3 regions of the Erwinia amylovora genome follow, and region 3 is predicted to be linked to each of the others. Evidence: predicted binding sites of a transcription regulator. Region 3 holds the regulator's gene; each other region holds the start of a gene.
The links. The regulator CRP, encoded in region 3, controls carbon source genes, mostly activating them, when cyclic AMP is high. The targets are predictions, from matches to a motif close to ATGTGANNNNNNTCACAT.
Positions count from the first base shown of each region.

Region 1: msrB (peptide-methionine (R)-S-oxide reductase MsrB) is a predicted target of CRP. The motif match lies at 3,703-3,720, and genes of this name have one in related genera.
Region 2: psiE (phosphate-starvation-inducible protein PsiE) is a predicted target of CRP. The motif match lies at 2,803-2,820, and genes of this name have one in related genera.

Region 1 is NZ_CP066796.1:2,037,699-2,045,062, forward strand. It holds gene sppA (signal peptide peptidase SppA) at 1-1,056, shown strand, start outside; gene ansA (asparaginase) at 1,180-2,193, shown strand; gene pncA (bifunctional nicotinamidase/pyrazinamidase) at 2,201-2,815, shown strand; gene JGC47_RS09495 (YeaC family protein) at 2,887-3,165, opposite strand; gene msrB (peptide-methionine (R)-S-oxide reductase MsrB) at 3,175-3,585, opposite strand; gene gapA (glyceraldehyde-3-phosphate dehydrogenase) at 3,925-4,920, shown strand; gene JGC47_RS09510 (D-hexose-6-phosphate mutarotase) at 5,041-5,919, shown strand; gene JGC47_RS09515 (aldo/keto reductase) at 6,016-6,867, opposite strand; gene JGC47_RS09520 (MipA/OmpV family protein) at 6,947-7,364, opposite strand, start outside.
Region 2 is NZ_CP066796.1:3,442,391-3,449,754, reverse strand. It holds gene JGC47_RS15715 (capsule biosynthesis GfcC D2 domain-containing protein) at 1-572, shown strand, start outside; gene JGC47_RS15710 (YjbH domain-containing protein) at 572-2,665, shown strand; gene psiE (phosphate-starvation-inducible protein PsiE) at 2,880-3,296, shown strand; gene ubiC (chorismate lyase) at 3,434-3,958, shown strand; gene ubiA (4-hydroxybenzoate octaprenyltransferase) at 3,960-4,823, shown strand; gene plsB (glycerol-3-phosphate 1-O-acyltransferase PlsB) at 4,902-7,325, opposite strand.
Region 3 is NZ_CP066796.1:259,854-267,217, reverse strand. It holds gene JGC47_RS01150 (LysE family translocator) at 1-118, opposite strand, end outside; gene JGC47_RS01145 (hydrolase) at 179-1,177, shown strand; gene JGC47_RS01140 (YheU family protein) at 1,177-1,395, shown strand; gene JGC47_RS01135 (phosphoribulokinase) at 1,504-2,373, shown strand; gene JGC47_RS01130 (OsmC family protein) at 2,410-2,817, opposite strand; gene crp (cAMP-activated global transcriptional regulator CRP) at 3,182-3,814, shown strand; gene JGC47_RS01120 (YccS/YhfK family putative transporter) at 3,875-5,986, shown strand; gene argD (bifunctional acetylornithine/succinyldiaminopimelate transaminase) at 5,995-7,212, opposite strand; gene JGC47_RS01110 (aminodeoxychorismate synthase component II) at 7,299-7,364, opposite strand, start outside.

The DNA of each region.
Region 1 (7,364 bases), 1.8 Mb from region 3:
AAATTTGGCGGTGATACCGCTCAGTACGCAAAAGAGAATAAACTGGTGGATGAACTGGCTTCTGCGTCGCGGGTTGAACACGAATTAGCCAAAACCTTCGGCTGGGATAAAGAAGCGAACAATTACCGCGGCACCAGCATCTATGACTATCAGGTGAAAGACAGCAGCAGCGACGGTAATGTGGCGGTGATTCTGGCCAGCGGTGCGATAGCGGATGGCGAGGAAACGCCGGGCAGCGTTGGCGGTGATACCACCGCGCTGCAAATCCGCGCCGCGCGCCTCGATCCTAAAATCAAAGCCATCGTCTTCCGCGTTAACAGCCCGGGTGGCAGCGTGACGGCATCTGAAACCATTCGCGAAGAACTGGCGGCGGCGAAAGACGCTGGCAAGCCTGTAGTGGTTTCTATGGGCGGTATGGCGGCCTCAGGCGGCTATTGGGTATCAACGCCGGCAGATTATATTATTGCCAGCCCGAATACGCTGACCGGCTCCATTGGTATCTTCAGCGTGATCAACACCGTAGAGAACTCGCTGGAGGCCATTGGCGTCCATACCGACGGCGTGTCGACCTCACCGCTGGCAGATGTAGCCAGCACCCGGGCGCTGCCAGCGGAAGTGCAGCAGATGACGCAGTTAAGCATCGATAAGGGTTATCAGAACTTCATCGATCTGGTCGCTAAATCGCGTCATAAGACCCCCGGGGAGATTGACCAGATAGCACAGGGGCATGTCTGGACCGGCAGTGATGCGAAAGCTAACGGGCTGATCGATGCGCTGGGTGATTTTGATGATGCGGTTACCAAAGCGGCAGAACTGGCAAAACTGCACACGCCACAGCTGAGCTGGTATCATGACGAGCCAGGTTTGCTGGATATGTTGGTCAGCCAGGTCGAAGTTGCGGCACATGCAGCGCTGCCAGCCACCCTGAAAGCGTATTTACCTGCGCCAATGCTTGATGTGATGTCGGCAATGAATAAACAACCGGGCCTGATGGATAAGCTCAACGATCCGCAAAACCGCTATGCTCTCTGTCTGACCTGCGGAGATGTGAAATAACGGGCAGCGCCGTACATGTTTCAATTGTGTGACGTCACCTTAGCCCGGCCATCATTGGTCGGGCTGCTTTCACCCCTTTTTCCCATTATACTGCGCTCTTTGAGTCACTCCCTGAGTTTACCAATGCAAAAGAAATCCATTTACGTCGCCTATACTGGCGGGACCATCGGCATGCAGCGCTCCGAACAGGGTTTTATTCCGGTCTCCGGGCATCTGCAGAAACAGCTGGCCAATATGCCAGAGTTCCACCGGCCAGAAATGCCTGATTTCACCATCCATGAATATCAGCCTTTGATTGACTCATCAGATATGACCCCCCAGGACTGGCAAACCATCGCCGAGGATATAAAGCAAAACTACGATCGCTACGACGGTTTTGTCATCCTGCACGGGACGGACACCATGGCGTTTACCGCCTCGGCACTCTCATTTATGCTGGAAAACCTCGCCAAGCCGGTTATCGTGACCGGGTCACAGATACCGCTTGAACAGCTGCGCTCCGACGGGCAGCAGAATTTGCTGAATTCTCTGTTTGTCGCCGCTAACTACCCGATTAATGAAGTCACGCTGTTCTTCAATAATACCCTGTACCGCGGCAACCGCACCACCAAGGCACATGCCGATGGCTTCAACGCTTTTGCCTCGCCCAATCTGCCCCCCTTGCTGGAAGCGGGTATCCATATTCGACGTCTCAATACCTCTCCGGCCCCTGCTGGCGATGGAGCATTGGTGGTTCACCCTATCACCCCGCAGCCGATCGGGGTCGTTACCCTCTATCCCGGTATTTCGGCCGAAGTGGTGCGTAATTTTCTTCAGCAGCCGGTTAAAGCGCTGATCCTGCGCTCTTATGGCGTCGGTAATGCGCCGCAGAATAAAGCGTTTCTTCAGGAGCTGTGTGACGCCACCCGGCGCGGCATTGTGGTGGTGAATCTGACTCAGTGTATCTCCGGTAAAGTCAATATGGGCGGTTACGCCACCGGAAACGCGTTGGCGCATGCAGGTGTGGTGAGCGGCGCAGATCTGACCGTTGAAGCCACGTTGACCAAGCTGCACTACCTGCTGAGCCAGGATCTGACCAGCGATGAAATCCGCCAGCTGATGAAGCAAAATTTGCGCGGCGAACTGACCCCGGACTGAGGTAACGATGAGAATACGTCAGGCATTGTTGTTAATAGACCTGCAAAATGACTTTTGTTCCGGCGGGGCTTTGGCCGTCAGCGAAGGGGAACAGACCATCGCCGTCGCTAATCGCCTTGCTGCCGAATTTCAGCAACGCGGCGAGGCAGTCATCGCCACCCTCGACTGGCATCCTGCAGATCATGGCAGTTTTGCCTCTAACGCCGGGACAATAGCGGGAACCCTGGGCGATTTGAACGGGTTACCACAAATCTGGTGGCCGGATCATTGCGTGCAGCATAGCCAGGGTGCGCAGCTGCATCCTCTGCTCGATCGCGCAGCAATCAGCCTGCTGGTGCACAAAGGTGAGAATGCAGAAATTGATAGCTACAGTGCATTTTATGATAATGGCCATCGCCAGCAGACGCGGTTACACGGCTGGCTGCATGAGCATGGCATTACGGCCCTGACTGTGATGGGCCTGGCGACCGATTACTGCGTGAAGTTTAGCGTGATGGATGCACTGGATCTGGGCTACCGGGTGACGGTGGTGAGAGCGGGCTGCCGTGGCGTCAATCTCCATCCTGATGACAGTGAAAACGCCCTGATGACGATGGCACAGGCAGGTGCCATCATCATTTAACCGTGAGTGCGGCGGGGCCGGAACGGGCTGCCCCCGCTTTGGTTGCAGTAATTTATTCCTGCAGGAATAAATTACTGCAACCTGATGCGAGTTACCGTCTCATCGCTGATACCGAACTCCTCTTTCAGCTGCTTTTTGCTTTTCATAACTATTTCCCCGCCCTTAGCCACACTCATATGCTGCGGGTTATCGTTATTTCTCGCCTGCCAGAGTAGCACCAGCTGCAGGCTGTGCTCTTTTTGCTCCGGCGTCAGCGCAACGCCATCGGCCCATTTGCCGGTTTCTACGGCGGTGACCAGTCGCTGATACACTTCCGCAGTCATGCCGTCGATCATCTCATCCAGTTCCATCATCACTCCTTAGCCGGGCGTTTTATTGCCATCGCCATCAGTAAAACTTAGCGCCGCTGAATTAACACAAAAGCGTTCGCCGGTTGGCTGCGGGCCATCCGGGAAAACATGGCCAAGATGAGCGTCACAGCTGCCGCAGCGAATTTCAATGCGCTGCATGCCGTGGGTGTCATCCTCAAGATAGCGGATAGCCTCATCGCTCCAGGATTGATAAAAGCTGGGCCAGCCACAGCCTGAATCATATTTAGCCCCGGAGAGGAACAGCGGTGCCTGGCAAATCAGACAATGATAAATGCCTTCGCTTTTATTGTGCAGCAGCTTGCCGGAATAAGGAGGCTCAGTACCACGCTGTTGCGTTACATAGTGCTGCATATCCGTCAAGGCGTTTTCGGGTGAAAAAGAGGTGTCTTCATTAGCCATATTGGACTCTCTGACCAGGTTAATCTGCCATTTACAGCGCTTATTCTAACAAACACTTAACAATGTCAGGTGAATTTTTCGTATTCACCCGGCAACCTTTGCAGAGCTGGTTTAAAATTGTGATGCAGATCACCATTCAGAGCATGCGTCCCTTTAGATCAGAACAAACTGCCCCAAAATCAGTCCTGCCATTGGTGAGAAAAGCGGTTTTATCTTGAATAATTCCTGTTCTGAGGTTGATTTGTCACAACGATTGACACGATTCCGCTTGACGCCTGGTAAGGTTTTTGTAATTTTACAGCCAACCTTTTATTCACTATCAACAAGCTGGTGGAATATATGACTATCAAAGTAGGTATCAACGGTTTTGGCCGTATCGGTCGCATCGTTTTCCGTGCTGCTCAGGAACGTTCTGACGTAGAAATCGTTGCTATCAACGATCTGCTCGACGCAGATTACATGGCTTACATGCTGAAGTATGACTCAACTCATGGTCGCTTTAACGGCACTGTAGAAGTCAAAGACGGCCATTTGGTTGTTAACGGCAAAACCATCCGCGTTACTGCTGAGCGCGATCCGGCGAACCTGAAGTGGGATGCGGTTGGCGTTGATGTGGTTGCTGAAGCAACCGGTATCTTCCTGACCGATGAAACTGCTCGTAAACACATCGAAGCTGGCGCTAAGAAAGTGGTACTGACTGGTCCGTCCAAGGATGATACCCCGATGTTCGTAATGGGGGTTAACCACAAGGCTTACGCGGGTCAGGCTATCGTTTCTAACGCATCCTGCACCACCAACTGCCTGGCACCGCTGGCGAAAGTGATCAACGATAAATTCGGTATCGTTGAAGCATTGATGACCACGGTACACGCCACTACGGCGACTCAGAAAACCGTTGACGGCCCGTCTCACAAAGACTGGCGCGGCGGCCGTGGCGCATCTCAGAACATTATCCCTTCTTCTACCGGTGCGGCTAAAGCGGTTGGAAAAGTGATCCCTGAGTTGAACGGCAAGCTGACCGGTATGGCGTTCCGCGTTCCTACACCTAACGTTTCCGTTGTTGACCTGACTGCACGTCTGGAAAAGCCTGCTTCTTATAAAGAAATTTGTGACACGATTAAAGCGGCTGCCGAAGGTGAATTGAAAGGCATTCTGGGCTACACCGAAGATGAAGTGGTTTCTACCGATTTTAACGGCGAAAAGTTGACCTCTATCTTTGATGCAAAAGCCGGTATCGCCCTGAACGATAACTTTGTGAAACTGGTATCCTGGTACGACAACGAAACAGGTTACTCGAACAAGGTGCTGGACCTGATTGCTCACATCGCTAAATAAGTTATCAGCCGTATAAACTGGAACAGCTTAAGGCAGTTTAAGTTTTAAGGCTGGATGTGAAACGAACCTGAGGGCGACGCATGTCGCCCTTTTTGTCGCTTAACTTCTTGAGGCTGACTTATGAACGAGAAAATATTCTCCCTGCCTGTGCATAACCAGTTGACCCCCTACCTTTCACAGCGACAAATGGGCGAGTTACCGGTCATGGTCATCACCCATCCGAAAGTTCGCGCAGCCGTCGCCCTTCAGGGCGCCCATCTGGTTGCCTGGCAACCCAGTGGTGAAAAACCCGTTATCTGGATTAGCGATAAAACCCCGCTACGTGACGGCAAAGCGATCCGCGGCGGTGTGCCTGTCTGTTGGCCCTGGTTTGGCCCGGCCGGCGAGCCAGCACATGGCTTTGCCCGTAACCTGCCCTGGGAGCTTTCCGCACATGATGAGAACGACCAGTGCGTGATGCTGACGCTGGCACTGAAAAGCAGTGAAAAAACCAGGAAGTTATGGCCACACAACTTTACCCTGTTTGCCCGGTTTCGTCTGGGCGAACGCTGTGAAATTGAACTTGAAGCACATGGCGAATTTGAGTCAACCGCCGCGCTGCACAGTTACTTCGCGGTGGCTGATATCGATGGCGTTTCGGTCAGCGGCCTGGGGCCGAACTACATTGATAAAGTTAAAGATGGCCTGACAGGAACGTCTGACGACGGCGTACAGACCTATCCTCATTGCACTGACCGAATTTACACGCAGCCTGAAAACCGCAGCATTATTAGCGATAAAAGCGGAGAGCGGGTAATTGAAGTTCATCACCACCATCATAGTGACGTTGTCACCTGGAATCCGGGACCGGAGCGGTCATGCAGCATGGCCGATATGGCCAATGAGGGTTATAAAACCATGGTTTGTGTTGAAACGGCGCATATTAGTCAGCCAATGATCAGCCGCGACGACAGGCCAGCCCGCCTGGCAACCACCTTCAGGGTTCACAGCAAAAAGTGAAGTTTCCGTGGCGTGTCCGGCACCAACTCCTGACTGAATAACGCCGCGCAATGCTGATGCAGCAGTGCCGTCAAGCGGTTAAGGCCGCCTGAGACTTCAAACGACGTCCAGCGGCACCCTTACCGTTGGCGGCGGGAATGCCTGATTAATCAGGGCCAACTCATCGCTGTTAAAGGTAATACCCAGCGCCGCAGCATTATCCTTTACGTGCGCGATACTGCTGGCTTTGGGGATCGCAATAACTCCGTCATTGCGGATAACCCACGCCAGCAACAGCTGAGCGATGCTGATGCGTTTTTGTTGTGCTATCTGCTGCAACACCGGGTGGTTCATCAGGGCGCCACGCAGCCTGCCCGCCCGGGCGAGTGGGCAGTAAGCCATAACCGGCATGCCTTGCTGCTGACATGCCGGCAATAAGTCGAACTCAACGCCGCGCGAGGCCAGATGATAAAGGATCTGGTTGCCGGCACAGGTGTTACCGCCCTTTTCTGACCATAGCTCTTGCAGAGAGTCGCTATCGAAGTTCGAGACACCCCATCTGCGGATTTTACCCTGCTGTTGCAAAGCGTCCATTGCCCTTATCGTCTCTTCAAGGGGGATATTACCGCGCCAGTGAAGAAGATAGAGATCAAGATAATCTGTTTTAAGGCGTTTAAGGCTGCGTTCACAGGCTGCTAACGCATCAAATTCGCCGGCATGCCAGGGGTAAAACTTTGATACCAGCCAGGCGCTGTCGCGCCGACCGATCAGTGCGTCACCGACGACCCGTTCCGCACCGCCATCGGCATACATCTCTGCTGTGTCTATCAGGGTAAGGCCCATGTCCAGCCCCGCCTGTAAAGCAGTGACCTCTTGCCGATGCTGCCCGGCCTCTTCCCCCATAAACCACGTACCCTGTCCGATAGCAGGCAGGACTGCGCCATCAGTGAAAACAACCGTTCGACTCATCAGACTCTCCCTGCTTTGTTTTGGTGCGCCGTGATGATGCAAAGGGCCTGATATGCACTCAATCAGGGCGTCGGGATAATCAGAATGTGTAGCTCATCCCGGTAAATAACACCATTTGTGCATTTTCATCCACCATCGGGCTGTCTTTAATTTCACTGCCAGGACGTAAATAGCGACCGGACAACATGGCATTCCAGTTTTCACTTATTTTCCATCCCGCGCTCAGTTCCAGATAAGGACTCCAGCTGCTATCGGGATCGTCAGCCTCAAGGCCACTTCGTTGAGATTCATCCGAGGTGATACCGTAATAATAGCGGTTTTGAGGAGCACTGTTCCACAGCGCTCCGATGCCCGGCGTCAGGCTGAACTGACCGGATTCAAAGCGATAAAGATATGCCAGATCCCAAATCATACCGTTGCTGTTATTCAGCATGTCGCCTGCCAGCGTGGTTCGAACGATGCCCCAGTCTGCGCTATGACGATATGCCAACCCGCCC
Region 2 (7,364 bases), 620 kb from region 3:
CGGCGATCGGCGAAAAGCAGGCAACGGCGGGCGTGATCCAACAGCAACAGCAACTTTTGGCACGCTTACAGACGTGGCGCGATCAATTGCGCAATGACGATGACGGCGCACTGGCAGCAGCAGTGGAAAACGTCCGTCAGCAGATCGCCGCGCTGAAGGTTACCGGGCGTCAATTTGTTAACCTGGACCCGGACTGGGTGCGATTACGGCCAGGAGCCAACCGCCGGCTTGAGGGCGAATATAGCGTCTACACGTTAAAGAAACCGACTTCGATCACCTTGGCAGGCGTGATTGAAAATTCAGGGAGAACCCCTTGGGTAGCAGGTCGGTCAGCGTCCGGGTATCTGAGTGAACATCCGCGAATGAGCGGTGCCGAGCGCAACATCGCGCTGCTTATCTCACCCGGTGGTGAAGTGTCGGAGGTGCCGGTAGCGTACTGGAATCACCGCCACACAGAGCCGCAGGCGGGCAGTACGCTGTTTGTCGGCTTCTCCGCCTGGACGCTGCCGCGCGCCTACGCCGATCTCAACATACAGATCGTTTCTGTCCTGACGCACTGGATCCCTGACTGATGAAAAAACGCTATCTTCTCAGCCTGCTGTCACTTTCCGTTGCCTGTGCCTGCCAGGCTCAGGCTGACATCTATGCAGACCCCATTGGCCCGTCACAGTCCGACTTTGGTGGCGCAGGCTTGCTACAGGTACCCAGTGCGCGCATGGCCCGCGAGGGCGAGTTCAGTCTTAACTATCGCTACAACGACCAGTATGTTTTCTACTCATCCTCGGTTCAGCTGTTCCCGTGGATGGAGGCAACAATCCGCTATACCGATGTGAAAACCCGCGAGTACAGCGCGGATTCAAGCTTCTCCGGCACACAGACTTACAAAGATAAGGCTTTCGACCTCAAGCTGCGGCTATGGCAGGAGGGGTTCTGGCTACCGCAGGTTTCCCTGGGAGCGCGCGATCTGGGCGGCACCGGACTGTTTGACAGCGAATATCTGGCGGCCAGTAAAGCCTGGGGCCCGTTTGATTTCACCCTTGGCCTGGGGTGGGGCTATATCGGCAACAGCGGTACGGTGAAAAATCCGTTCTGTTCGATCGGGAGTAGATATTGCCAGCGCACCAAAGGCAACGGTACTGCCGGTTCGCTCAGCGCCGGCGAGATGTTCAAAGGACCTACGGCGTTCTTTGGCGGGGTTGAATACCAAACCCCGTGGCGACCGTTGCGCCTGAAGGTGGAGTATGAAGGCAATGACTATCAGGGTGACTTTGCTGGCCGTCTGAAGCAGAACAGCAAGGTTAACGTCGGTGCCATTTACCGCCTGACCGACTGGGCAGATGTCAACGTCAGCTACGAGCGTGGTAACACCTTAATGGCTGGTTTTACCTTGCGTACCAACTTCAACGATCTGCATCAAAATCAGCTGGATAGCGCCAAACCGTCCTATAACCCGCAGCCGCAGGAACGTTTCCTCGATCCGGCCGTGACCGCTGAACAGCTGAACCAGCTGAAATACAACGCCGGGCTGGACGCGCCGAATATGCAGGTGGACGGCAGTACTCTGTATGTCACCGGAGAACAGGATAAATACCGTGATACCCAGCTCAGCGTGGATCGCGCCAATGTGATTATGGCGAATCATCTGCCGGCCGGTATCGATACGCTACGCGTGACCCAAACGCGCAGTCACATGCCGCAGGTCACTACGCAAACCGATGTTGCCAGCCTGCAACGTCAGCTGGCGGGCTATCCACTCGGGAAGGAAGAGAAATTACAGCAGCAGCGAGTTAACCCGATTGCGCCGCGGCATGTCGAGCAGGGATTCCACATCAGTGACAATCGCCTGGACTACGGCCTCTCACCAATTCTTAACCAGTCGGTTGGGGGGCCAGAAAGTTTTTATCTGTATCAGGTTGGCGTCATGGCCAATGCCAGCTTCTGGCTAACGGATCATCTGCTGCTGGATGGCAGCCTGTTCGGCAATCTGTCCAACAACTACGATAAGTTCAACTACGACGGCGCGCCGAATGACTCGACGCTGCCACGGGTACGCACCCATATTCGAGACTACGTTGAAAATGACGTGTATGTGAGTAACCTGCAGGTTAACTACATGCATGAGCTGGGTAACGGATTCTACGGCCAGCTCTACGGCGGCTATCTGGAGACGATGTTCGGTGGGGCCGGCGGCGAAGTGCTGTATCGCCCGCTGGACGCCAGCTGGGCGGTGGGGGTCGATGCTAACTATGTCAAGCGTCGCGACTGGAATAATATGATGAAGTTCACCGACTATACGGCCAGGGTGGGCAATATCACCGCTTACTGGCAGCCGTGGTTTATGCGTAACCTGCTGGTAAAAGCCAGCGTTGGCCAATATCTGGCCGAGGATAAAGGCGTTACGCTGGACGTGTCGAAGCGCTTTAACAGCGGGATTATCGTAGGGGCTTATGCCACCAAGACCAACGTTTCATCGCAAGAGTACGGCGAAGGGGACTTTACCAAAGGTTTCTATATTTCCATCCCGCTGGATGTGTTCAGCGTGATACCAACCCGGGATCGTGCGCAGATCAACTGGACGCCGCTGACGCGTGACGGTGGTCAGATGTTGGGACGTAAATACCAGTTGTATGATATGACCAGCGATCGCGACGCCAGCTACCGATAATCCTCAGGAGTGGCTGCTGGCAAGATGCGCCATATGCCTGGCTACCAGCAGCTGCGATCGGGCGTATATTGGCCTGTCCATGCGCTTCGTTAAGCCGGTATATCGCGGAACGGCAGCATCACGGTCGCCGGGATGTCTTGTGATCTGCATCACGCTAAAGCATATTGTAGCCGTCGGAAACCCCGACGGTTCATTATGACTTTTGAGGTGTAACATGACTTCCCCTGTGCGCAGTACTCCTGCCATTCGCCTGGCGTTTGCCCTGCAAATGGTGCTAAACGCTGGCCTGATTGTACTTGCCTGTATCCTGATTATCTTCCTCGGCAAAGAGACTATGCATCTCGGTAATGTGTTGCTGAATACCGGGGAACAGACCTCGTCTTATCTACTGATTGATGGCATCGTCATCTACTTTCTCTATTTCGAGTTCATTGCCTTAATCATCAAATACTTCCAGTCGGGTTATCACTTCCCGTTACGCTATTTCGTCTATATCGGTATTACCGCGATTATTCGCCTGATTATCGTCGATCATAAAAACCCGTTTGATACTCTGGCCTATGCCATAGCGATCCTGATATTAGTCATCACCCTGTGGCTGGCGAACACCAATCGCCTGAAGCGCGAATAACCGTCAGCGAAGCCTGCTGCGGAAAGGCCACGCAGGCAGTGACAGGCACAACGCGGCAAAATTTTGCCGCGCATTGATAGGTTTGCTGACAGGGTCTGCGTTACACTGGCGCACTGAAAGTTTTACGGAGAAGTGCTATGGCGGAGAACGCGCTGTCGCTATTAAGCGCGATCGAATGGATCCCCGACTCATCACCCTTGCTGACCGCCCCTCTGCTTGACTGGCTGATGGAAGTTGACTCCATGACCCGGCGTTTTGAACGCCATTGCCAGCGGGTGACGGTGAATCTGTTACGTGAGGGGTTTGTCAGCCCAGAGGAAATCGCGCAAGAAGTTATTATGCTGCCAGCAGAAAGCCGTTACTGGCTGCGTGAAATTGAGCTTTGTGCCGACGGGGTGCCGTGGCTGGTGGCGCGGACGCTGGTGCCGGAGTCGACGCTGATTGGCCCGGAGCAGAAGTTACAGCAGTTGGGTACCGTACCGCTGGGGCGTTATCTGTTTGCCTCCTCAACCCTGACACGTGACTTCATCGATGTTGGCCAGAGCGCAGGTTTGTGGGCGCGACGCTCGCGTTTGCGCCTGTCGGGAAAACCGCTGTTACTCAGCGAACTGTTTTTACCCGCTTGCCCCCTGTATGAAAGCCTGGCAAAAGGGGAGCAGTAGTATGGAGAAAAGTGTGCAAATGAGTAAGTTCTCGGCTTACTGCCGTCTGATGCGTATTGATAAACCCATTGGTTCACTGCTGCTGCTATGGCCCACATTATGGGCGCTGTGGCTGGCGGGGATGCAGGTCCCGCCGCTCAAGGTGCTGCTGGTATTTGTGCTGGGCGTATTCTTTATGCGTGCGGCGGGCTGCGTAGTCAATGATTTTGCCGACCGCAACATTGACGGACACGTGAAGCGCACCCGTGAGCGGCCGTTGCCAAGCGGCGCGGTGACAGCGCGTGAGGCGAAGCTGCTGTTTGCCGGGCTGGTGCTCATCTCCTTCGCGCTGGTGATGACGATGAACAGCATGACCATCTGGCTGTCGCTGGGCGGGCTGGGTTTGGCCTGGATGTACCCGTTTATGAAGCGTTACACCCATCTGCCACAGGTGGTGCTGGGGGCGGCGTTTGGCTGGGCGATCCCGATGGCGTGGGCGGCGGTGAGTGAAAGCGTGCCGCTGACCTGCTGGCTACTGTTCCTGGCGAATATCTGCTGGACGGTGGCTTACGATACGCAATACGCGATGGTTGACCGCGATGACGATGTGAAAATCGGCGTGAAATCTACCGCAATCCTGTTTGGCCGTTATGACAAACTGATTATTGGCATGTTGCAGCTGGCGACGCTGCTTCTGCTGACGCTGGTGGGCTGGCGGACGGGGCTGAACGGCATCTTCTACGGCACGGTGCTGGCGGCGGGCGCACTGTTTATCTATCAGCAAAAGCTGATAGCCCGGCGTCAGCGCGAGCTGTGCTTTAAGGCTTTTCTGAATAACAACTGGGTAGGGCTGCTGCTGTTTATCGGCGTGGCGCTCAGCCTCTGATGGAAAAAGCCGCTGGAAAACCAGCGGCTCTGCTGTATCAGGTTGGAGCGTCTCGCCCGGCCTGACCGTCACATCCCATCACTCGTGGCCGACGGCACTCTCAATGGTCATTCTCACATCTTGCGTTATCAGGTCAGCCAGCAGCTGGTAAACCTGCCCGGTACGCTCAACCTGAGCATCGCCGGAATCGCTGATATAGCCCTCATCACGCAGTGTTAATACCAGCGAAGTGAATACCGCTTTGTCGAAGAACTCCGGGGCGTTGATGCCGTGCAGCACCGACAGGCGCTGCGCCATAGTGCGACTTTCTTTCTCCAGCGTGCCACGGTTAATCGTCGGATCGGCACTGAGGATTGAGAAAGTAATGGCGTAACGTTGCAGGGTTTCGCGTACGCCGGCGGCCAGCAATTGCAGAGTATGAAAACGGCCAGCGCTCAGGCGCAGAGTGCTTTGTTCCGCAATCAACAGCCCCTGGCGAGCCATTTCAGCCACTAACGCGTCCAGTAAGTCAGGCAGATCTTGCTGCTGCCAACGCAGGAACAGTTCGCTTTTGAGCATAGGATAAATCACCGCTGCCTGGCGCAACAGTTCGCTGCGGCTCACTTCGCGGTGCTGCATCAGAATGGCGGCGATCAGCGACGGCATGACCAGCATATGGTGAATGTTATTGCGATAATAGGTCATCAGCACGGCCTGTTCACGCGGCAGAATGACGATTTCACCGATGCTGTCCTGCTCCAGCTCAAACTTATTCATGCCGAGTGCGTGTTCAAGCAGTGCTTCGGGCGCTACGGCTGGCACGGTGGAGTCAGGAGAATACGGCACGTTACGCAACAGTTGAACGTAGCAGTCAAGCTGCCCGGTGAGCTGTTCACGGGTCATGGAGCGCTGACGTGAGGCCAGCAGGGCCGTCACACACAGGTTCATGGCATTCGCCGCCCCGGCGTTGTTTATCCGTACCATCACCTGCTGCGCAATATCATTAACCGCCGGGGTTAACCATGCCGGGCGCTGGGATTCAATCGGATCGATGGCATCACGCCACTCCGGTACTTGCTGGTTGAGGTAGTTGACCAGCGGTAGCGGCTCACCAAAGTTAACGTAACCCTGGCCGAGGTTACGCAGCTTGCGCAGTCCGCGTACCATCGACATTAAGCCCTCTTTCTCTTTTGTCGCTCCGCGCAGCTCTTTGGCGTAGGTTCCTACTTCCATCACATGTTCGTACCCGATGTAGATAGGCACCAGGGTGATGGGGCGGTTGCCGCCGCGCAGCATCGCCTGAATGGTCATCGACAGCGTACCCGTTTTGGGGTCGAGTAAACGGCCAGTACGTGAGCGCCCACCTTCCACAAAGTATTCAACCGAATAACCGCGGGTAAACAGTTCGCCGAGGTATTCACGGAACACCGTCGAATAGAGTTTGTTGCCCTTAAAGGTGCGGCGAATAAAGAACGCGCCCAGGCGACGGAAGATTGGCCCGGCAGGCCAGAAATTCAGGTTGATACCGGCGGCAATATGCGGCGGTACCAGCCCCTGGTGGTACAGCACGTAAGAGAGCAGCAGATAATCCATATGGCTGCGGTGGCAAGGCACATACACAATTTCATGCCCGTCCTGTGCCAGCTGGCGCACGCGTTCGCCGCCACTGACGTTAATCCCCTGGTAGAGTTTGCTCCAGGTCCAGCCCATGATGCGGTCAGTGAGGCGAATCGCCTCGTAAGAGAAGTCGGCAGCGACCTCCTCCATCAGTTCTATCGCATTTTGCTGCGCTTTCTCGTGGGAGATCTTCTTGCTGCGCGCTTCATCCTCTACCGCTTTAGCGATGGCCTTGGACTGTAAAAGCTTATTGAACAGATCCTGACGCACCGGCAGGCGTGGCCCGACTGCCGCCAAACGCTGGCGGGCAAAGTGCATGCGCGCCACGCGGGCCAGCTTCTGGGCAATAATTTTGTCGGTACCGTGTTCAGTTGCCATATGGCGCAGCGACACCATCGGCGAGAAGCGCACAAAACTGTCACGGCCCAGCCAGAGTACGGCAAAGAATTTCTGGATGCCGTTCAGCACGCGCAGATGCGGCTGCTGGTCGCCCTGCACCTCGCGACCGGGGGCGCGTCCAAACATCACCGAGACGGGTACCATCTGGACATCAAGTTCCGGATGGTTGCGGTGCAAATCCAGATAGTCATGGAACAGCTTAACTGACTCCAGATTCGGCACGAAATAGGGGAATACGCGCGGGCCATCATGGATAAACACGTGGCGTGGCAGCAGATTGCCATCGATCTCCAGCGGTTCCAGTGGATCGGGCAAATCCTGTTTGCGACACTGCTCGCGCAGCGCCAGGAGATCGGCCTTTGAATCATAAGGCAGTACATACATAATAGGGCGCGACGTATCAAGCCCGAGTTCAGCAACCGGCTCAGCCGGAATTGCTTTACTTTTTACCAGAAATTTAACAGGTAAATTCAATAAGTTATAATATAAATTACGCCAACCTGACATAGATAACATGAAGCCTCTTGTTAGCAAAGCAACGCAAGC
Region 3 (7,364 bases):
GAGAGCGAAAGAAACCAAAATTCGCGCCGGAGGCGGTGAGTAACATATTATTAGGACCGGGCGTAATGGCAGCAACCCAGAGAAAGCCTGACATGGATAAAAACTGACTCAGTTCCATAGAACGGGTGCTCCTCACCCCCCGGAAAAATAAACAACCTGATGAAGCTAACAGCGCGCTATGGATCCGACAAGCTCTGACCACATGATTTTTGATCGCCTGGCTGAAAACCCGTTTCGCCCAATGGCAGGGGCCAGCAACGCGCATCTGCAAACCATTCTGCCGCGCCTGGTGCGCCGCCGGGTGACGCTGAAAGCGCACTGGCAGCGACTGACGCTACCGGACGGTGATTTTGTCGACCTGGCCTGGAGCGAAAACCCGGCCCGGGCGCGCAATAAGCCGCGCGTGGTGCTGTTCCACGGCCTGGAAGGCAGCTTTCACAGCCCCTATGCGCACGGCCTGTTGCAGGCGTTGAAAGCGCGTGGCTGGCTGGGCGTGGTGATGCACTTTCGCGGCTGTAGCGGCGTACCCAACCGCCTGAACCGCATCTATCACTCTGGCGAAACCGGTGATGCCAGCTACTTTTTACAGTGGCTGCGCGCTGAATGGGGCCGGGTGCCGACCGCCGCCGTGGGTTTCTCGCTGGGCGGGAATATGCTGGCCTGCCTGCTGGGCAAGCAGGGGGATCACTGCCTGCTCGACGCCGCGGTGGCAGTTTCTGCACCGCTGATGCTGGAACCCTGTAGCCGGCGGCTGGAACAGGGCTTTTTCCGTGTTTATCAGCGTTATCTGCTTAACCTGCTGAAACTGCATGCCTGGCCGGGCACGCTGCCCGTCGACCTGGCGCAGCTCGAATCCATTGGCCGGCTGCGTGATTTTGATAATGCGATTACCGCCCGCGCTCATGGCTTTATTGATGCCAGCGACTATTACCGCCGCAGCAGCGCCATGCCGCTGCTGCCCGGCGTGCGTAAGCCGCTGCTGATCATTCACGCGCAGGATGACCCTTTTATGACCGCTGATGTGATCCCCGATCCTGCCCTGCTGCCGTCAAACGTTGAATATCAGCTGACGCAGCATGGCGGGCACGTTGGTTTTGTAGGCGGAACGCTGCGCAGCCCACAAATGTGGCTGGAGCAACGCATTCCGCAATGGCTTACCACCTGGCTGGACAACTGATGATTATTCCCTGGAAAGAGCTCGATTCGGCAACACTTGATAACCTGATTGAATCCTTTGTGCTGCGCGAAGGCACCGATTATGGCGAGCATGAGCGATCGCTGGAACAGAAAGTCGCCGATGTTCGCCGTCAGCTGAGCTGCGGCGAGGTGGTGCTGGTGTGGTCTGAACTGCACGAGTCGGTCAACATTATGCCGCGCGGCCAGTTTCGCGGCTAACCCCGTCCGCCAGGTTATATCAGCTTCATCGCTGCCGTATTGATGACATGTGTCGACAAAGCATGTTACCAATGCAGGGCCACCCGTTTTTTAAGGAAGTAGTACGCTATGTCGACTCAACATCCGGTTATCGCCGTTACCGGCTCCAGCGGGGCAGGAACCACGACCACCAGCCTGGCATTCAGGAAGATCTTCCAGCAGCTGGGCCTGCATGCAGCAGAAATAGAAGGAGACAGCTTCCACCGCTTTACCCGCCCGGAGATGGATATGGCGATCCGCAAAGCGCGCGATATGGGTAAACACGTCAGCTATTTTGGCCCGGAAGCGAATGATTTCGCACTGCTGGAGCGTACATTCAGCGAATATGGTCGCAGCGGTAAAGGAAAGTCGCGTAAGTATTTGCATACCTACGATGAAGCCGTGCCCTGGAACCAGGTGCCCGGCACCTTTACGCCGTGGCAGCCGCTGGCAGAACCGACCGATGTGCTGTTTTATGAAGGGTTGCACGGCGGCGTTGTCACCCCGCTGCATAACGTGGCGGAAAACGTGGATCTGCTGGTTGGCGTGGTGCCCATCGTCAACCTTGAGTGGATCCAAAAACTGGTGCGCGATACCAGCGAACGCGGCCATTCGCGCGAAGCAGTGATGGACTCCGTGGTGCGTTCAATGGAGGACTACATCAACTTTATTACTCCGCAGTTTTCACGCACCCATATCAACTTCCAGCGCGTCCCGACGGTGGACACCTCCAACCCGTTTGCCGCCCGTGGCATCCCCTCTCTGGATGAGAGTTTCGTGGTTGTCCACTTTCAGGGGCTGGAAGATATCGATTTCCCTTACCTGCTGTCCATGCTGCAGGGTTCGTTTATCTCACATATCAAAACCCTGGTGGTGCCGGGAGGAAAAATGGGGCTGGCGATGGAGCTGATCATGGGGCCGCTGGTTAAGCGGTTGATTGAAGGAAAGAAAATCGGCTGAAGTTCTTTCCTTTTACGGCTAAGAGGATGGGCGGGATCAGGTCAGTTCGATCACTTCATAACTGTGGCTCATCTCCACCCCCTTGCCCAGCATAATCGCCACCGAGCAGTATTTTTCCGCAGAGAGATCGACCGCACGCGCTACCGCGTTATCCGCCAGCGCTTTGCCGCTGACAACAAAATGCAGGTTAATGCGGGTGAAGATACGCGGTGCCTCTTCGCGGCGTTCTGAGGTCAGCTTCACTTCGCAGTCAGCCACGCTATGGCGGCCCTTTTGCAAAATTGACACCACGTCAATGGCGCTGCAGCCGCCGGCGGCCATCAGCACCATTTCCATTGGGCTTGGCGCTTTATCGCCCGAATTACCATCCATCAGCACCTGATGACCAGATGAGGATTCTCCCAAAAACGTCATCCCTTCGACCCACTTAACCCGTGCCTGCATAACAACATCCTCCAATTCATTTAGTTACAGCAGAGTACGCCGCCGTGATTAAAACGGCAACGCTCTCTTTTTCTGACTATGCTGAAGCGAGACAACAGAAGACAGCCATCCCAAGCTGTGCTACAAACGAGGCTGTAAATTTCACCGGCATCATGATGTTGGTGATAACGAAACGACAGCATACGGCCTGCCCCGGAGCGGCCCGTTCCTTCCCTGTCGGAACGCTTGACTATAACAAAGCCTGGCAGGGATTCAGCCCCCGTATATCCCAATCAATTTACGCGCGGCAGCAAGGGGATCGTGAAACTTGCTGCGGGGTAAACCGGATGTATTCAGGTACGACGACAACAGAGGATAACAGCGAATGGTTCTCGGCAAACCGCAAACAGACCCTACTCTCGAATGGTTCCTGTCCCATTGCCATATTCACAAATATCCATCCAAAAGCACGCTGATACATCAGGGTGAGAAGGCGGAAACCCTTTACTACATCGTCAAAGGTTCAGTAGCGGTATTGATCAAGGATGAGGAAGGCAAAGAGATGATCCTCTCTTATCTCAACCAGGGTGATTTTATCGGCGAGCTGGGCCTCTTCGAAGAGGGCCAGGAACGCAGTGCCTGGGTACGTGCCAAAGCAGCCTGTGAAGTAGCTGAAATCTCTTACAAAAAATTCCGGCAGCTGATCCAGGTCAACCCTGACATCCTGATGCGCCTGTCTTCGCAGATGGCGCGTCGCCTGCAGGTCACCTCGGAAAAAGTGGGTAATTTAGCTTTCCTTGATGTGACCGGACGCATTGCCCAGACGCTGCTGAATCTGGCAAAACAGCCCGATGCAATGACGCACCCGGACGGGATGCAGATCAAAATAACGCGTCAGGAGATCGGCCAGATTGTCGGCTGCTCGCGCGAGACGGTCGGTCGTATTCTGAAAATGCTGGAAGATCAAAACCTGATCTCCGCACACGGTAAAACCATCGTCGTTTACGGCACGCGTTAATCGCCCCTGAACCCACGGCGCGCCAGCCTCTGTCGCGCCTTTTTCTATCTGGTGCGGCGGATGTGGCGCAGAATCATTTATCAACCTGAAGTGAACTACGCGCTGCGGCAAACACTGGTGTTGTGTTTGCCGGTTGCACTGGGCTGGCTGCTGGGAGACTTACAGAAAGGTCTGCTGTTCTCACTGGTTCCCGCCTGCTGTAACAATGCCGGGCTGGATACGCCGCACAAACACTTCTTTGAACGCCTGATGCTGGGCGGAGGCCTGTTCGCCGGCAGCAGTTTTATTATCCAGTATGCCGGCGCTCAGGGGGTTCCGCTGCCGCTGATCCTGCTGCTGATGGCGATGTTGCTGGGGATCACCGGCGAGATCGGCCCGCTGCATGCCCGCCTGATGCCTGCCTCGCTGATTGCCGCCATATTCACCCTGAGCCTCGCTGGCAAAGTACCGATGTGGCAACCTCCGTTACTGTATATCCTTGGCACCATCTGGTACGGGGTATTTAACTGGTTCTGGTTCTGGCTGTGGAAAGAGCAGCCGATGCGCGAAACGCTTAGCCTGCTGTACCGCGAGCTGGCCGACTATTGCGAGGCAAAGTATCGCCATTTAAACCAGCTAAACGACCCCTCATCCGCTATGCCGCCGCTGTTTGCTCGCCAGCAAAAGGCCGTCGATCTTATCACTACCTGTTACCAGCAAATTCATATGCTGGCAGCCAATCGCAACCAGCATTACCAGCCTTTGACGCGCGCTTTCCAGGTGGCGCTTGACCTGCAGGAGCACATCGCCGTCAGTCTGCATCAGCCGGAAGACGTGCAAAAACTGGTGCGTCAGAGCCACGCCGAGGCGGTGATCCGCTGGAATGCGCAGCGCATCGCCGCACGTCTGCGCGAGCTGGCTGACGATATTTTGTATCACCGCTTCCCCAGACGTTTTGAGATGGAACTGCCGCTGGAAGCGCTGGAGAAGATCGTGCGTCAGCATCCGGATAATCCGGTGGGTAATTTTTGCTACTACCATTTCAGCCGTATTGCGCGCGTGCTGCGCACTCAACGCCCGCTTTATCGCCGCGATTTGATGGCTGACCGTCAGCGCCACCTGCCGCTGCTGCCGGCGCTGAAAAGCTACCTTTCGCTTAAGTCTACCGCCTTGCGCACCGCCGCACGCTATGCGGTGATGTTGACCTTCGCCAGTACGCTGGCGCTGTTTCTGGCTATGCCGAAGCCGTACTGGATACTGATGACCATGATGTTTGTCAGCCTGAACGGCTACAGTGCCACCCGGGTCCGCATCCAGCACCGTGCGCTTGGCACCCTGGCCGGGCTGGCGGTTGCCGCACTGGCCCTGCGCCTGCATGCTCCTGAGTCAATGACATTACTGGTGATGCTGGCCATCACCCTGGCCAGTTACCTGATTTTACGCAAGTTCTACGGTTGGGCGACGGTGGGCTTTACCGTAACGGCGGTGTATTCTCTCCAACTTTTGTCGCTAAACGGCGAGAGCTTCTTATTGCCGCGCCTGATCGATACGTTGATGGGCTGCCTGATTGCCCTTGGCGGCAACATCTGGCTGTGGCCACAGTGGCAGAGCGGGTTGCTGCGCCAGAACGCGCATGATGCGCTGGAGGCTTATCAGGAGGCGCTGCAGATGTTGTTGGGTAGTGAACAGGATGTCAGCAAGCTGGCAAACCAGCGTATCAAAGTTAATCAGGCGCATAACGCGCTGTATAACTCCCTGAATCAGGCGATGCAGGAGCCTGGCTTCGATTCCCGCTATTTGTCCGATATGAAACTGTGGGTAACCCACAGCCAGCTTATCGTTGAACATATTAACGCCATGACGATTATGGCGCGGGAACACACTATGCTGACCGCCTCGCTGGCGGAGCGCTATCTTCAGTCCTGCGAGATCGCTCTGCAACGTTGCCAGCAGCGGCTGGAATATGACGGGCCGGGTTCAGAAAGCAACGTGCTGGAGGCGCCGGACAATTTCCAGCATGGCCCGGTGACTCTCCTCGAAGGCCACATCGAGCGCATTCTCGACCACCTCAACACCATGCACACCATTTCATCGCTGGCCTGGAGCCAGCGCCCTCACCATGGCCACTGGATGATAAATCGGTTAGGTAAATCGTCCGGGCGGCGACCTCAAACCGGGCCGCCGCCTGGTTAACGCAGCACCTACGCCAGCACCTTCTCGACGGCCGCAGCAAAGCGCTCCATACCTTCGGCAATATCGACAGGCTCAATCAACAGCGATGGCGCGAAGCGCATCACGCCGCTGCCGGCGACCAGCACCATCACCCCTTCGGCCGCCGCCGCGTTAAGGATATCGCGGGCTTTATCAGCGTACTGTGGCTTCAGCGCTGCACCAATCAGCAGCCCTTTACCACGGATATCGCTGAACAGATCCCGCCTGGTATTCAGCGACTGTAGCGCATCAACAAACAGCTGCCGCCGCGCGGCCACGCCGTCAAGCACTTCCGGCGTATTGATAATGTCCAGCGCCGCTTCCGCCACCGCACAGGCCAACGGATTGCCGCCGTAGGTGGTGCCGTGCACGCCCGGGGCCATCACTGAGGCAATAGCGTTGGTGGTCAGCATCGCGCTGACCGGGAAGCCGCCGCCGAGTGCTTTCGCGCTGGTGACAATATCTGGCTGCACGCCGTAGTGCTCGTAGGCAAACAGCTTGCCGCTACGGCCCATGCCGCTCTGTACTTCGTCCATCACCAGCAGCGCATGATGTTCATCACACAGCTGACGCAGCCCCTGCATGAATTCCTCAGTGGCCGGTACCACGCCGCCCTCCCCCTGGATCGGCTCGACGACAATCGCACAGGTATGATCGTCGATGACCGCTTTGACCGCCGCCAGATCGTTAAAGGGCACATGGACAATATCGGCCGGTTTTGGCCCAAAGCCATCGGAGTATTTTGGCTGCCCGCCGACGGAAACGGTAAACAGCGTGCGGCCATGAAACGCATTATGGAAAGCGATAATTTTGCTTTTATACGGGCTGTGGCGCTGTGAAGCGTAGTAACGCGCCAGCTTGAAAGCCGCTTCGTTGGCTTCCGCGCCGGAGTTGGCAAAGAATACGCGCTCGGCGAAAGTGGCATCGATCAGTTTACGCGCCAGGCGCAAGGCTGGCTCATTGGTGAAAACGTTACTGGTGTGCCACAGGGTTTCGCCCTGGGTTTTTAACGCTTCCACCAGCGCCGGATGGCAGTGGCCCAGCGCGGTAACCGCAATCCCACCGGAGAAATCGATATACTCTTTACCCTGCTGGTCCCAGATACGGCTGCCTTTGCCTTTGACCGGCACAAACTGCGCTGGTGCATAAACAGGCAAAATTACCTCGTCAAATGTCGCCCGCGTTACCGCTATTTTTTCCGCCGCCATTCGTTACCTCTCCGTTTAATCTTTTCATTCATATGAAAATATAGTCATAAAATATGCATAAAAAGTCAAAAAAAGGCAAATATTAATCAGCGTTTAAGAAAATTACCCAGCAGCTGATGCCCCTGCTCGCTCAGAATGCTTTCCGGATGGAA